Linked DNA regions of Tardiphaga sp. 709. The protein of the gene in region 2 interacts with the protein of the main gene of each other region in a pairwise test. Links are inferred from orthologs where the notes say so. Each region holds a gene or a part of one and is shown on either strand. Other genes may lie near its edges.

Evidence for each region.
Region 1: the proteins of uvrA (region 2) and uvrB interact in binary tests that used the Escherichia coli proteins (3 or more experiments, as listed by UniProt). The link is inferred for Tardiphaga sp. 709 from one-to-one orthologs.

What each region holds. Positions count from the first base shown.
Region 1 is NZ_CP135529.1:4,912,067-4,919,696, forward strand. What follows is about bases 1,497-5,054. They hold uvrB (excinuclease ABC subunit UvrB), read right to left. Parts: upstream 4,712-5,054; coding sequence 1,697-4,711; downstream 1,497-1,696. Other genes in these bases: RSO67_RS23885 (EF-hand domain-containing protein), read right to left, coding at 4,752-5,054. Also shown: RSO67_RS23865 (ABC transporter substrate-binding protein), read left to right, coding at 1-215; RSO67_RS23870 (hypothetical protein), read right to left, coding at 755-1,198; RSO67_RS23875 (hypothetical protein), read right to left, coding at 1,225-1,350; more of RSO67_RS23885, read right to left, coding at 5,055-5,144; RSO67_RS23890 (hypothetical protein), read right to left, coding at 5,253-6,317; RSO67_RS23895 (hypothetical protein), read left to right, coding at 6,797-7,630. UniProt on the Escherichia coli protein: The UvrABC repair system catalyzes the recognition and processing of DNA lesions. A damage recognition complex composed of 2 UvrA and 2 UvrB subunits scans DNA for abnormalities.
Region 2 is NZ_CP135529.1:162,304-169,876, forward strand. Bases 2,462-5,962 are described here. They hold uvrA (excinuclease ABC subunit UvrA), read right to left. Parts: upstream 5,650-5,962; coding sequence 2,662-5,649; downstream 2,462-2,661. Other genes in these bases: RSO67_RS00825 (DUF2971 domain-containing protein), read right to left, coding at 2,462-2,610. Outside these bases: RSO67_RS00810 (SPW repeat protein), read left to right, coding at 58-462; RSO67_RS00815 (HAD-IA family hydrolase), read right to left, coding at 530-1,165; RSO67_RS00820 (hypothetical protein), read left to right, coding at 1,388-1,528; more of RSO67_RS00825, read right to left, coding at 1,630-2,461; RSO67_RS00835 (outer membrane protein), read right to left, coding at 5,979-6,737; RSO67_RS00840 (porin family protein), read right to left, coding at 6,988-7,573. UniProt on the Escherichia coli protein: The UvrABC repair system catalyzes the recognition and processing of DNA lesions. UvrA is an ATPase and a DNA-binding protein. A damage recognition complex composed of 2 UvrA and 2 UvrB subunits scans DNA for abnormalities.

The DNA.
Region 1 (7,630 bases), 4.7 Mb from region 2 along the record:
ATGCCAAGGACCATCCGGAAATGCGCGTGATGTCCGGGCATTTCCAGGAGATCCAGCAGGCGATGGCCATGCCGCGCATCGCCGACAGACCGCGCACGGCTGGTGTTGCCTATCTTGCCGCCTTTGTCGAGGAGATGAAGGCCTCGGGCTTCGTCGCCGAGGCGCTGAAGCGCAGCGGCCAGGTCGCCGACGTCGCGCCGCCGGCTGGGAAGTAACGACGCGGGAGAAGCCCGCCGTCGTTCGCTCGGATGTACATGTCAAACAGCCACGCGACATCGTTCTCGCGGGCGAAAGCCCCGAGGTGAGCTGTGGTCGTCCCCTCGAAAACTGAGGGGAATGGAGCGCCGCAAGGCGCACCTTGGGTAGTGTCGCCACATCCGGCTCGGCTGCGACGCCTCGCCTTCTGCAGCGCAACGCCTTGCGGCGCTCCATCACGGCGATTTCTGTTCCAGGGACCGTGCTTCCGGGTACTGGGCAGGACTAATAAGTCCTCCGTTCCGGACAGGCTTTCGCCTGCCTTCACCCGCACCCGTCCAGCCGTTTCCGGCGCAGCCCCGTAGTGGGCCAGGACGGTGACCCCGGACCTCCCGAGTCCGTGCTTGCGAGGCACGTCCGCAGGCGCCGTATCCTGCTCCACTCCGAAAGCGCCCTCGAGAAGCGCCCCTCATGAACAGGACGAGGAGGAGCATATAGTCTTATAGGAATTGTGTCAATATTAATTGCGAGGATGCAGCGCATCCTAAAGAATAAGTGGTCATTCCAATTTCATTTCCTTGTAAATGCGCCGGAACAGGTCAACCGCGCGACCTACATAGGCCGTGATCTCATTGGCGGCTGCCCTCATCCGAGCAACGCTGGAATGTACCTCGACAAGCTCGAATGTTTCTTTGCGAGTCTGCCGGTACAGCCTGAACTCGATATCGTGATTGCCCTGAGGGTCGGCGGTCAATTTCACCATGCCGTGTGCCATGAGGTGTCTTGCCTCGTCATACTCCAACAGTTCGTCGCAAATCTTGATCATCTCTTCGCGGTAGGACGCGTACTCGGGCCGCTCGACGATTTTCTTCGCTGCTTTGATGCGGTCCTTTATTCGATAAGGGAAATCGACGTTAATCTTCACCGAGAAGTCGGCGAGCAGGAATTCTACTTGGGCATACGAGGTGATTATTCGCCCCCGCAACTGGGTCAGCTCTTTCACCAAGGCGACCGTCTGTTCTCGCGGTTTCATAGGTATTTGTAGAACGCGATGGCCCCGAAGAACACGACAACGGCGGCCACAATACCGAGCGCACCTTCAGCGGAAATACTCAGGCCAATGAACTTAACTTCAAACTTAGTAGGTTCGGGCATGTCACAGCTCTCCATTTGAAATTCATGGAGAACAATCAGGGGGTAGAGAATCTGTCGGTGATTTGCGGACTCCACGCAAGGGAATCGTGCCGTTACACCCGATTCCCACCGATATGGTGGATAACTAGGATAACGTGGATAAGTAGCCCTTCTGATATTTTGTGCGGTGGGGCTCGACGGCCGCGGTCAGGCGCGGGATCGGTCGCCGCGAGATGCTCGTCGTTCAATGCGATGCGTGAAGCGCGGTTACATCGGCCTTCACTCGCGGCTGCGCCCCTCCCTGACCTCTCCCGCGAGGGGAGAGGGGACACTGCGGTCCGTTCGTGTGGCCAGGAGAAGAGCGTAGCTACCTCTTCTTCCACCCGCCCCGATGCCCCGGCGCGCCGCCGGTTGATCTTGGCGCCGGTCCAAACTCCGGTCCGGACTCGCGCGAATTCTTCGGCTGGAAGATCTTGCTCTCGGTGCCGGGTCCCATCTCGTCCAGTGTCGGCTTGCGCGGGCGCTGCACTTCCTTGCCGCGAGCCGGCTTCACTTCATGCCAGTTCGCGATGCCCATCTCGTCGAGCCCCGGCTTGTGCACTTTCGACGATGCGCCGCCCGCTGATGAACTCTTGCCGTATTTGCCGCGTGCCTTGCCTTGCGCGGCCTTGTCGAGACGCGCGGGCAGGTTGGCGGCGTCGCCGTATTTCTTCTCGCCCTTATAGGCGCCGCCGCGCGCGGCGACGCCGCGCTGCTTGACGGTGGGATCGTCGACCACGGCGAGTTCGGTGGCGCGCAGGCGCTTGACCTCGTCGCGCAGGCGCGCGGCTTCCTCGAAGTTCAGGTCGGCCGCGGCCTCGCGCATCCGCACTTCCAGATCGGCCAGCACGGCTTCGAAATTGTGCCCGATGGTGATGGCGTCCTCGGCCATGCCGCCGCCGATATCCACCAGCACGCGGTCGCCTTCATAGACCGAGTTCATGATGTCGCCGATCGACTTCTTCACGCTCTCCGGCGTGATGCCGTGCAGCGTGTTGTATTCGACCTGCTTCTCGCGGCGGCGATCGGTTTCGGCGATGGCGCGCGTCATCGAACCGGTCATCTGGTCGGCATAGAGAATGACGCGGCCGTCGACGTTACGCGCGGCGCGGCCGATGGTCTGGATCAGCGAGGTCTCCGAGCGCAGGAAGCCTTCCTTGTCGGCGTCGAGCACGGCGACCAGCGCGCATTCGGGAATGTCGAGGCCTTCGCGGAGGAGATTGATGCCGACCAGCGCGTCGAACGCGCCAAGGCGCAAGTCGCGGATGATCTCGATGCGCTCGATGGTGTCGATGTCCGAGTGCATGTAGCGCACGCGAATGCCCTGCTCATGCAGGAACTCTGTCAGGTCTTCGGCCATGCGCTTGGTGAGCACGGTGATCAGGGAACGATAGCCCTGGGCCGCGGTGGCGCGGACTTCGCCCAAGAGATCGTCGACCTGGGTGCGCGCCGGGCGGATATTGATTGGCGGGTCGATCAGGCCGGTGGGGCGAATGACCTGCTCGACGAACACGCCGCCGGATTCCTGCAGCTCCCAGCCGGACGGCGTCGCCGACACCGCGACGGATTGCGGGCGCATCATGTCCCATTCCTCGAAGCGCAGCGGGCGGTTGTCCATGCAGGAGGGCAGGCGGAAGCCGTATTCCGCCAGCGTCGCCTTGCGGCGGAAGTCGCCTTTGAACATGCCGCCGATCTGCGGCACCGTGACGTGGCTCTCGTCGGCGAAGACCAGCGCATTGTCCGGCACATATTCGAACAAAGTCGGCGGCGGCTCGCCGGGCCGGCGGCCGGTGAGATAGCGCGAATAGTTCTCGATGCCGGCGCACGATCCGGTGGCTTCCATCATTTCGAGATCGAAGGTGGTGCGCTGCTCGAGGCGCTGCGCTTCCAGCAGGCGGCCCTGATTGTGCAACTGGTCGAGCCGCCACTTCAGCTCTTCCTTGATCGATTTCATCGCCTGGATCAACGTCGGCCGCGGCGTCACGTAATGCGAGTTGGCGTAGATCTTGATGAATTCGAGCTCGTCCTGCTTGTGGCCGGTGAGCGGATCGAACTCCTCGATGCTCTCCACGGTGTCGCCGAACAGGTTCACGCGCCAGGCGCGGTCTTCATAGTGCGCCGGGAAGATGTCGATGACGTCACCGCGCACGCGGAAGGTGCCGCGGGTGAAATCGTGTTGCGTGCGCTTGTATTGTAGCGCTACGAGGTCGGCGATGAGCTGGCGCTGGTCGATGCGCTCGTCCTTTTTCAGCGCGAAGGTCATCGCGGTATAGGTTTCCACCGAGCCGATACCGTAGATGCACGACACCGACGCCACGATGATGACGTCGTCGCGCTCGAGCAGGGCGCGCGTCGCCGAATGGCGCATGCGGTCGATCTGCTCGTTGATCGACGAGTCTTTCTCGATATAGGTGTCGGTGCGCGGAACGTAGGCTTCCGGCTGGTAGTAGTCGTAATAGCTGACGAAATATTCGACCGCGTTGTCGGGGAAGAAGTTCTTGAACTCGCCATAGAGCTGCGCGGCCAGCGTCTTGTTCGGCGCGAGAATGATCGCCGGGCGCTGCGTGGCCTCGATCACCTTGGCCATTGTGTAGGTCTTGCCGGAGCCGGTGACGCCGAGCAGAACCTGCGTGCGGTCGTTGCGCTCGATGCCCTCGACCAGTTCCTTGATCGCGGTGGGCTGGTCGCCCTTCGGCTCATATTCCGACTTCAGCTCGAAGCGCACGCCGCCTTCGGATTTCTCCGGACGCGGCGGACGGTGCGGCGTCCACACTTTCTGGTCCTTGAATTCCGGGCGGCCATCGCGCACCAGCGCTTCCAGCGCATCGGCGGTGGCCTGCACGCCCAAGGCTTCCATCTTGTTGCGCGGCGGGCGCGCCATTGCCGCGGCGTCGTCCTCCTCGGTGGTGTAGCCGAGCTGCCTGGCCAGTTCCGGATCCAGCGTCGGGATCGCCGCCGAGGTGTTGTAATTGGCCTGCGGCGCCTCCTCGAGACCCTTCTGCTCGCTCAGCCGCGGCGCATAGGGCGCGACAACCGGCTGCGGAAACGGCTGCAGCGGCGTCGGGCGCATGCCCTCGTCGCCCTCGAACTTCTTCGGCGTGGATTTGCGCGCGCGATGCACCGCGGCCTCGCCGCCGGAGCGGCGCTCGAAGGAATTACTCGGCGGCGGCTGCAAGCCGGTGCCCGAGCCCATGCCGGCATCGCCGCGATTAATTGCGGGATTCAGCAATTCCGCCAGCGCGGGCCCGATCGGCTTGACGTCGGGACGGCCGGCGCCAGGCTTGGCGGCGGGTGTCTTGATTGATTTTGTGGGCTTTTTCGGAGAGTCGGGTTTCTTCGCCATGGGCGGAATATGGGGCGAGTCCGGTGACGATAAAAGGGCCCTATTTCAGCAGCTTCAACAGCTTCTTGCCGGCTGGCGTGGCGAATTCTCTGGCGTCGATGGTGCCGTCATTATCGGGGTTTGCCGCGCGGAACCGGGTTTCCACCACGGCGAGATATTCCGCCTTGTCGAGCGTGCCGTCATTGTCCGGATTGGCCGCTGCGAATTCGCTCTTGCTCATGCGGCCGCGTAGCTCCCTGGCGTCCAGCGTGCCGTCCTTGTCGCGGTCGAGCAGGTCGAACAGTTTGCCGGCGGCGGCCTTGGCCTCGGCCATGTCGACGGTGCCATCCTTGTCGGGATCGAGCCTGACGAGGAAGCTGGCAGCGCTGACTGGCAGCACGACGGCGAGCGACAGGGCCAGCGACAACAGAACGGTCCGACGCGACAACGCCATGGCAGCCTCCCTTGAATACTATTCTTGATTGCAAGGATGCCTGAACGGAATGGTGGATTCAAGGGACGAGGCTTGCCGCCCTGCTTCCCGTCTGCAGGGCCGGCCTCGTCAAGCCTGTCCGGCGACCGGTTCCGCCCGCAGGCGCTTGAGCGATTCAGGCAGGCGCGCATCGACCCAGGTGCCGATGTCGCGCTGGTGGCGATGGACATACAGCCCCAGCGCAATGATGCCGATGCCGATCAGCGACAGCGCGAACGGGAACAGCATTGAATCCTTGAAGATCTTCTCGGCGAGGTCGCCGAGATAGATGGCAATGCCGATGGTGCCGAACACCGCGAACACCCGCCGCGACAAGGCGACCGAGATCAGCAGGAAGCCGACATTCAGCAGGCAGTATAGCGCCTTGTCGAGATTGGTGCCGTTCGACGTGGCGGTGATGCCGCCCCAGAATGTCAGCACGCCGAACAGATAAAGCCAGAATGCGAAATCGCCGCTGCGCTGGCGCAGGTTGACGATCACCGCAGCAACCAGAATGCCGAGGCCGAACCAGACCGAAATCTTGCGCGACATTTCCCAGTTGCCGTAGCCCGCACCGGTGATCCAGGGCACGACGTCCATCGACAGGAACCACAGTGCGACCGCCATGATGAAGACGATGAAGGGAAAGCGATAGAATTGCAGTGCCACGATGGCTGCAGCGATGGTTGCAAGCTCCATGAAGACGAAGCTGCCCTTGATCCAGACATAGAAGTCGCGCATCGCCGCCGGCTTGCCGAACTCGGTCCAGGCGCCGTAGGCATCCTGTATGCCGAACACGGCGAGCGGCGTCATCGCCACGGCGACCGCGATCAGCAGACCACCCGGTGTGCGCAGTTTCTTGACCGTCCAGAGATAGTTCCCGGCGGCGGTGAACAGGCCGGCATAGACAAGTGCAGTGGCGGTCAGCGCCGGTCCGCCCATTTGCGAAAACGCCAGCGTCGAGAACAGCCCCATGGCTGATATCACCACCAGCGCGCCGGCATACCAGAGCAAATGCACGACATCGAATTTGGGCCCGGCCGCCGGCTGCTCCGGCACACGCGCCGTGAGGAAAGCCAGCAGGGCGTCGAGCTGCGTGGAAGGAAGCACGCCGGCTGTGACAGCCGCGCGCAGATCATCGGTCGAATATCGCATGCACTATCTCCGCAATGCGCCATTCGACGCCGCAAGTGGGATCAATCGAGTCAACAGGACCAGCTTCAGGAGACTATATGTCCTGCCGCGATGCCACGCCTTTGTCGAGTGCAGTGGCTGATACGTTCAATAAGCAGGCGAAGGATCGGAGGGCGAATGCGACTGCTATAGCGGCCGCACCGCATTGCCCTTGAACAGGATCGAGCCGGTCGTTCGCCTGATCGGCGAGCCGCCTTCGGGCTCCAGGGTGATTTCTCGAACAGCTGGTCGGCGACGATTTTCGGCGACAGTCGGTATCTCGACGAAGCAACGGGCGCCGCCGTGCTGCGCCAGGTGCGCGAATGGACACTCAACCCAAAAGCGATTGATGTGGATAAATCAATCAAAAGAAATGCCCTGATAAATATCAACTACGGGATGTGCCGCGAATCTGGCGAGCTTCACCTCATTACAAATCGAAGATTTGCTTGGGGGCGATCATGTTTTCAGGATTCGCGACGCGCTTTACTGCGCGAATGACGGCGCTTGTTCTGGTGGCGTCGATGCTGACGGGGTGCGCGGAGATCAATCGACGAGGCGGTGTCATTGCAGATGTCGAGGATTATGTCCTCTTCGTCGCACATACTAAAAGTCATCGCTTGTTTCGATCATACATGCTGATCGGCGTTTTATTGGCTGCTGCCCGACAGGGTAGCCACAATGAGATCGATAAGTCTGCAATAGCCGGGAATCTGCAATCTGCTCTGGCAATAGCTTATGAAAGCTATGCGTGTCTTTACACCAATTCAAAGAACGAAAAATGGATAGAGGCTGCCGTTACAAAGATAGGCAGCTATGAAGCGACGTCATTTCCCGAACCGGCGGTGTGCCAATTCTTCGATGAGAAGATGGCTCGCCTCGATTATGCATTGTACAGGCTCGCATTGAGTTCATTGTTCAATGAAAGAAGTAACGCTCAACTCGCAAGCATTCGTGACAAGCTCATAGGTGAGCTTCCGGTGATCTCAGCGTCTGCAAAAGCAGCTATTTTTGCCAATAAAGCCGTCAGTCAGGCCACCACCATTGTCGACGATCTGCTCAATTTGAGTTTTTCAAGTGCAGGTCCCGTCCTGACGTTGCTCCCGTTGTACCGTGACGCGCTTGAGATGAATATGTGGGTCATTACGGATAATCTTACAAAGATCTGTGGCGATGTTGAGGGATCCGCCGAAGCGATGCCCATCAACTACCGACCGGTGGAAACCGGCTATCCGATGGACTGCACCACGAAAGCCTACGCGAAGTCGATATTGAGCAATGGCAACGGAAACCTA
Region 2 (7,573 bases):
CAGTTGGAGTGTCATGCCAACGGCCGCTGACGTATGCCTCTTTTGGAGGAGGTCACGATGTCAGACTCTCGGTTTCTCGGTACGCATCGCACGTGGGAAGACTGGTTTGGCATGGCGCTTGGCGTCCTGATTGCGCTGTCGCCCTGGTTTCCTACGCAGAACGGTCATCAATATGCCGGGGGGATCCCCAGCGCCATAATCATTAACACGGTGGCGGTCGGCGTCCTGGTATTTGGCCTTGCGCAGCTTGAGTATGTCGCGCTGCAACGCTGGGAGGAGGTGGCCGCGATCATTCTTGGTCTGTGGCTGATCGTCTCACCACTTTTCCTTGGTTATTCCGGCGACGGCATGCTCAGATTCATCCATACCTGCCTCGGCGGTCTCGTGGTGCTGCTGGCAGCACTACAGTTGTGGCAGGACTGGGATTTGAGTGATGGGGAAATGGCCCGGCACGGGCAGTGACAACAGGCGATCCGGCCCGCCGGTCTTGTCATGAGGCCGGCGGGTCTCGTTTGTCTGTCGCCGGCCGTTAGCGTCTTGGCACAGCCAGCGCCGCGATCACCTCGTCGATCCGGGAAAACACATAATTCGGCGCGCGCGCTTCCAGGGCCGCTCCGCTGGTATAGCCCCACGTCACCGCGCCGAAATCGATCCCGGCCTCGCGCGCAGCGTCGATATCGCGGATCTCGTCGCCGATGCTGATCGTGTCATCGACAGAGATGCCGGTGAGCTCAAGGATGCGCTGGAATTTGGCCGTCTTGCCGAACAGGCCGGCGCCGCAGGCGAAATAGGCGACGTGCTGATCGAGACCGCCGAGCACGGCACGGACGTTATCCTCGCTATCCGAACTGACGATGGCGATCGTTATGCCGCGCGCCTTCAATTCACAGAACATGCGATCGACGCCGGGAAACAGATTGATGCGATCGATCTGCTGCGCCTTGCGCTTGCGCATGTCGCGCGCGATCAGCGGGATCCGCCATTTGGCGACACCGAGTAGCCGGATCAGTTCGCCGGCACCGACGCTCCGCAGCTCATCGATGCGGTCGCGTTCGACGCGCTGAAACTTGTGCTTGTCGGCGACGGAATTGATGACGCTGAGGAACCACGAAAAGCTGTCGGACAGCGTGCCGTCCATATCGAAGATGGCGAGCTTATAGGGCATGGCTGGCGGGCGGGGAGGTGGCTGGGGTCCTGGCTGGGTGTTTGGCAATGTCGGTCACGGGCTGGTTCTCGTCTGAGTCGTGGCCGATATGCGACCCGTCTGAAGGATGATCCCATCAGACCCGCTTTTCAACCCACATCCGCGCGGCGAAACGATGCACGAGCTGCACGCAAGCGTGCTAAGCCCGTCATTCCCGTTTCATATCACGCGCAGGAGGCCTTGATGGCAGACGATAGACCGAACCAGAAAGGCCCCAACACCAAGAAGAAGCAGAAGTGCAAGAATTGCGAGGGCAAGGGCCTGCTGAAGAAGGGCGAGAAGGTGGTGAAGTGCCAGAGGTGTCACGGGACGGGGCTGAGGTGAGGGGGCGTAGAGCCCGCATGAGAGCTGCAATATGTGGGAGACTGCCGCGTTGAATAGTCCCGGATCTTGCTTCGCTCATCCGGACTACGCTTGCTAATTATCTATCCAACCCTAAATGGAATTTTAGATGATTCTAAGCGAACGCCGTCGTAGTTGAGTTGTTCTAGAAGAGTTCTTCCAGCCAAGAGCGAAACGTCAGTTGCTCGACCGGGGCCAGACCAAAGAACAGTGATAGGAATTTTATCTGGAAGAGGCTTGCCTAGCCGATGCTCTTGATCCGAAGATGATGTGGATTGAGGAGCGCCCAACTTTAATTCGACGTAAGGCACAAGACCGGTCAGCTTAGGTAAAAATCTCACGTCCCATTTCGATTGAAGAATATGTATCAGTCGCCACTCTTGTTCCTCAGCAAAGGACGGATTCTTCATAATCGGAGCTGCGGCTGTTGCTAGCCACAAAAGCGTATGAGCCCACCGCTTCCTATGGTCTTCTTCATCTTCGATATGGTTCGTTGCAATTTTCGGGTATTCGGCGAGCGCCCAGTCAAGAAATTCAGACACCCATTGGGCCTGCTCATTCGGATCGTAAATCGCAGGTGAGATGAAGAAGTATCCATCATTTGATCGAGCGTTCAACTGAGCCGCATCAAATCCGATACAAAACCCACCCTCGCCGCGACCATAGGCGCGCCATTGGTTCAAACTATTTTCGGCTGACGAGAAGCAAGTCACAAAGTATGGCGCAGAATTCTGTGGCAGTGTTAGCGCTACTGGCTCTTCGATCTCGTCAAGGAGTTTTATTTGCAGCACGCTAAGTGGGCGTGTTCTTGCTGCGCGAATACTATCGGTCAATAGCGAGATCGCATGCAGATACTCGCTTGCATCATTCATGAAGGCGATGTGTGTTGCCCGCAACGAACCGCTTTCCACAATTCCCTTGAGTCCAGCAGCGTCTGTATAGTGATAGAAGGTTTTTGGCAGTGGCGTCTTTTGAAGAATGGCTTTAATTGATTTCCAGACTTTTTCCGAGATTGCGCTAGCCTCATCGGCAGCAACCGGTTGCTGCGGAAGAAAGTCAAACATTGAATTCTCCAAATATATGACGGCAATATTCAGCGGCGACTGCAGTCAATTCTACTCCGCCGCTTCGCTCGTCGCCTTCCGCTTCTTCGGCTTCCCAGCCTTCTCCAGCACCGGCTTCAAAAACTTGCCCGTGTAGCTGCGTGGTGCCTTGACGATATCTTCCGGCGGGCCCCAGGCGACGATTTCGCCGCCGCCGTCGCCGCCTTCGGGGCCGAGGTCGATGACCCAGTCGGCGGTCTTGATGACTTCAAGATTGTGCTCGATCACCACCACCGTATTGCCCTGTGCCACCAGCTCATGCAGCACTTCCAGCAGTTTGGCGACGTCGTGGAAGTGGAGTCCCGTGGTCGGCTCGTCGAGAATGTAGAGCGTGCGGCCGGTCGCGCGCTTGCTCAGCTCCTTGGCGAGCTTCACGCGCTGCGCTTCGCCGCCGGATAGCGTCGTCGCCTGCTGGCCGACATGGATGTAATCCAGTCCAACGCGATGCAGCGTCTTGAAGGTCTCGCGCACGCGCGGCACCGCCTTGAAGAAGTCGGCGGCTTCTTCCACGGTCATGTCGAGCACGTCGGCGATCGACTTGCCCTTGAACAGGACTTCGAGCGTCTCGCGGTTGTAGCGCTTGCCCTTGCAGGTGTCGCAGGTGACATAGACGTCGGGCAGGAAGTGCATCTCGATCTTGATGACGCCGTCGCCCTGGCAGGCCTCGCAGCGACCGCCCTTGACGTTGAACGAGAAGCGGCCGGCCTCATAGCCGCGCGCCTTGGATTCCGGCAGGCCGGCGAACCATTCGCGGATCGGCGTGAAGGCGCCGGTATAGGTCGCCGGATTGGAACGCGGCGTGCGGCCGATCGGCGACTGGTCGATCTCGATGATCTTGTCGATATGCTCCAGGCCTTCGATGCGGTCATGCGGTGCGGCGCCTTCGCTGGCGCCGTTGAGCTTGCGCGCGATGGCCTTGTAGAGCGTGTCGATCAGCAGCGTCGACTTGCCGCCGCCGGAGACGCCGGTCACTGCGGTGAACAGGCCGAGCGGGACTTCCGCCGAGACGTTCTTGAGATTGTTGCCACGCGCATTGATGACCTTGATGGTGCGGCGATGGTTCGGCGGTCGGCGCTCCGGCACCGGCACCGACATTTCGCCGGTGAGATATTTTCCGGTCAGCGACTTCGGATTCTTCATCACCTCCTGGGGCGTACCCTGGGCGACGATATTGCCGCCATGGGTGCCGGCGCCGGGGCCGACATCGACGACGTAGTCGGCCGCGATCACCGCGTCCTCGTCATGCTCGACCACGATCACGGTATTGCCGAGATCGCGCAGCCGCCGCAGCGTGTCGAGCAGCCGCGCATTGTCGCGCTGATGCAGGCCGATCGACGGCTCGTCGAGCACATAGAGCACGCCGGTGAGGCCCGAGCCGATCTGCGACGCCAGGCGAATGCGCTGGCTCTCGCCGCCGGACAGCGTGCCGGATGAGCGCGCCAGCGTGAGATAGTTGAGGCCGACATCGAGCAGGAAGGAGAGGCGCTCGCGGATTTCCTTGAGGATGCGGACGGCGATCTCGTTCTGCTGCTTGTTGAGCAGATCCGGCACGGTCTCGAACCAGTCGCCGGCCTTGCGCACCGACATTTCCGAGATGTTGCCGATATGCTTGCCGCCGATCTTCACACTGAGCGCTTCGGGCTTCAGTCGATAACCCTCGCAGGCATCGCAGGGCACGTCGGAAAAATACTTGCCGAGTTCTTCGCGCGCCCATTCGCTTTCGGTCTCGCGGAAGCGGCGGTCGATATTGGTGACGACGCCCTCGAACGGCTTCTTGGTGTCGTAGGAGCGCACGCCGTCTTCATAGGAGAACTTGATCTCGTCATCGCCGGAGCCGTGCAGGATGGCGTTCTGCGTCTTCTTCGGCAGGTCCTTCCACTTGGTGTCGAGGGTGAACTTGTAGAACTTGCCGAGCGCTGTCAGCGTCTGCACGTAATAGGGCGACGACGACTTCGCCCATGGCGCGATGGCGCCCTTGCGCAGCGTCAGTTCCTTGTCGGGAATGACGAGGTCCGCATCGATGGTCTGCTCGACACCAAGGCCGCCGCATTTCGGACAGGCACCATAGGGGTTGTTGAAGGAGAACAGACGCGGCTCGATTTCCGGAATGGTGAAACCGGACACCGGGCAGGCGAACTTCTCGGAAAACAAAATGCGTTCGGCGCCGGTCTTGTCGTGAATCTTCGCGACCTTCTTGTCGGTCTTCTTCGCGGGGATCTCTTCTGCAGGCGCTGCGGGCGCATCCGCATATTCAATGACCGCAAGACCTTCGGCGAGCTTCAGCGCCGTCTCGAAACTTTCCGCGAGGCGCTGGCCGATATCCGGACGCACCACGATGCGGTCGACGACGACGTCGATGTCATGCGGAAACTTCTTGTCGAGTACGGGCGCTTCGGCGAGTTCATGGAAGGTGCCGTCGATCTTGACGCGCTGAAAGCCCTTCTTGAGATATTCGGCCAGCTCCTTGCGGTACTCGCCCTTGCGGCCGCGCACCACCGGCGCCAGCAGATAGAGTCGCGTGCCTTCCGGCAGCGCCAGCACGCGGTCGACCATCATCGACACCGTCTGGCTTTCGATCGGCAGGCCGGTCGCCGGCGAATAGGGAATGCCGACGCGTGCCCACAGCAGGCGCATATAGTCGTAGATCTCGGTGACGGTGCCGACGGTCGAACGTGGGTTCTTCGACGTGGTCTTCTGCTCGATGGAGATGGCCGGCGACAACCCATCGATCTGGTCGACGTCCGGCTTCTGCATCATCTCGAGGAATTGCCGGGCGTAAGCCGACAGCGACTCCACATAGCGGCGCTGGCCCTCGGCATAGATCGTATCGAAGGCGAGTGACGATTTGCCGGAGCCGGACAGGCCGGTGAACACCACCAGCTTGTCGCGCGGGATGGTCAGATCGACATTCTTGAGATTGTGCTCGCGCGCGCCGCGGATGGTGATGCTGCGCATGTTCGCGGCGGCCTGCTGCCGCTTGGCCTTGATGATCTCGTCCATAACAGGCAATTCCCCAGCGCGCGAGGCGCGCTCATCCAGGCGCGCACCGCCGGCCGGGCCGGGATCAACGCCGATTGATTGTCATCGGAACATAGGAAGAACGAGGACGGATTTCCAGTGCTCCGCAGCAACGATCAACGGTTTGTTGGCGGAGGGGTTGCGAGGCAAGGCTGCAAATCGAACGGCCTGCGCAGGACAGGTCTTCCGGTATCGGGCTCATGCAGCGAACTGCCAATCGGGATCGCGTTAAGTCTGAGCGAGGTGCCAGCAAAAAGCCCGGCGCGTGGCCGGGCTAAGTTTGCGGGAATGAGGGAAGGTGGTCGCAGTTCTCAGTATTTCGCGATAACGGGACCGCCCCACTTGTAGTTGATGCGCGCGGTGATCACGTCGACGTCCTGGCTGATGCGATCGATGCGCGAAGTCACAGGAAGTGTCACAGCGGTGAAGCTGTTGCTGCTGGTCTCCATGAACAGATGGTCGTATTCGACCGCGAAGGACCAGTTTGGCGTGAAGCCATATTCCAGGCCGACGCCGACCGTGCCGCCCCAGCGGGTTTCGCTGGCGTTGTCGAACACGACATTGCCGGGGACGGTGTAGCCCCGATATTTGTCGCTGGTCACGGCGGCGCCGCCCTTCACGTAAAGAAGGGTGTTGTTCCAGGCGTAACCGATCTGGCCAGTGAACAGACCGAAGGCTTCGATCTTGGACCGGTTGCCAGTCGTACCGAGTGCGAGCTGGCTGACATTCGAGCCCTTGAAGTCTGCCCAGTTGCCTTGTGCTTCCAGGCCGAACACCCACGCAGCGCTCTGCCAGCGATAGCCGATCTGGCCGCCTGCCGTGCCGCCGCTTGCGTCATGGCAGCCTTCGTTGAAGGCCAGCGCGACACCGAGAACCTGGGTCGTGTCCCAGCATTTGCGGCTCGTTCCCCAACCGCCGTTGCCGCCGATATAGAAGCCGGTCCAGTCATAGACGGCGGCAATGATCGGAGGCGCCTTGGTGTAGGGCCGTGCTGCGAGATCGGCCGCAGAAGCGGACGTTGCCGAGCCGAGAACAGCGAGGGCGGCGGATGCGAGCAGAATTTTCTTCATGGCATGGCTCCCCTTGTGAGTGTTTCAACTCTAGCGCGATTCAGGCGATGAGGCTGTGCCTTCCTTGCAACGGAGAAAAACAAACGTAATGGTTGCGTGAAAAATCACGCGTTACAGTCGTGGGTAGTATTCGACCGCAGGCGATGGGCGAGCTCTTATCTCTCCGGAATCCGGGCTTCCAGCCAAACGAAAAAGGCCGGCGTTTCCGCCGACCTTTCCGTAGTCACGAGCCTGATATCAGGCGCGAAGCTCAGTACTTCGCGACGACCGGGCCACCCCAGTTGAAGCGGTAGTTCAGGCCAGCCTTGACGGTGTGCTCGTCGTTGCGGGACGACAGGCCAATGATGCCAACCGGCGACGGAGCAGCGAAAGTGGTCTTGCCGAAGTCATAGTACTGGTACTCGACCTTGCCCGACCAGTTCTGGGTGAACAGGTATTCGAGGCCGGCGCCGACGGTGTAACCGTCATGCTTGGTGCCAGCTGCGAAGGCAACCGGAACTGCGCCAACAGTCGTGACCAGTGATTCGCTGTAGTCGGAGTAAGCGTAGCCGCCCTTCACGTAGAGCAGTGCCGGACCCCAAGTGTAACCGATGCGACCGGTGACCGAGGCGAGGCCCTTCTGGTTCAGGTTGTAGGTGACGCCAGCCGGAACGAAAGCGACGTTGGTGTTGTTCGAACCAACCCAGCTGTACTGACCTTCGATGCCGAACACCCAGTTCGGAGCGAACTGGTAGTCATAGCCGATCTGCACACCGCCGAGGAAACGACCATCCGAATTGTCGGTGGTGCCGCCGAAGCCGTTCGAACCGTTGAACGCGCCGCCGACGTGACCGCCG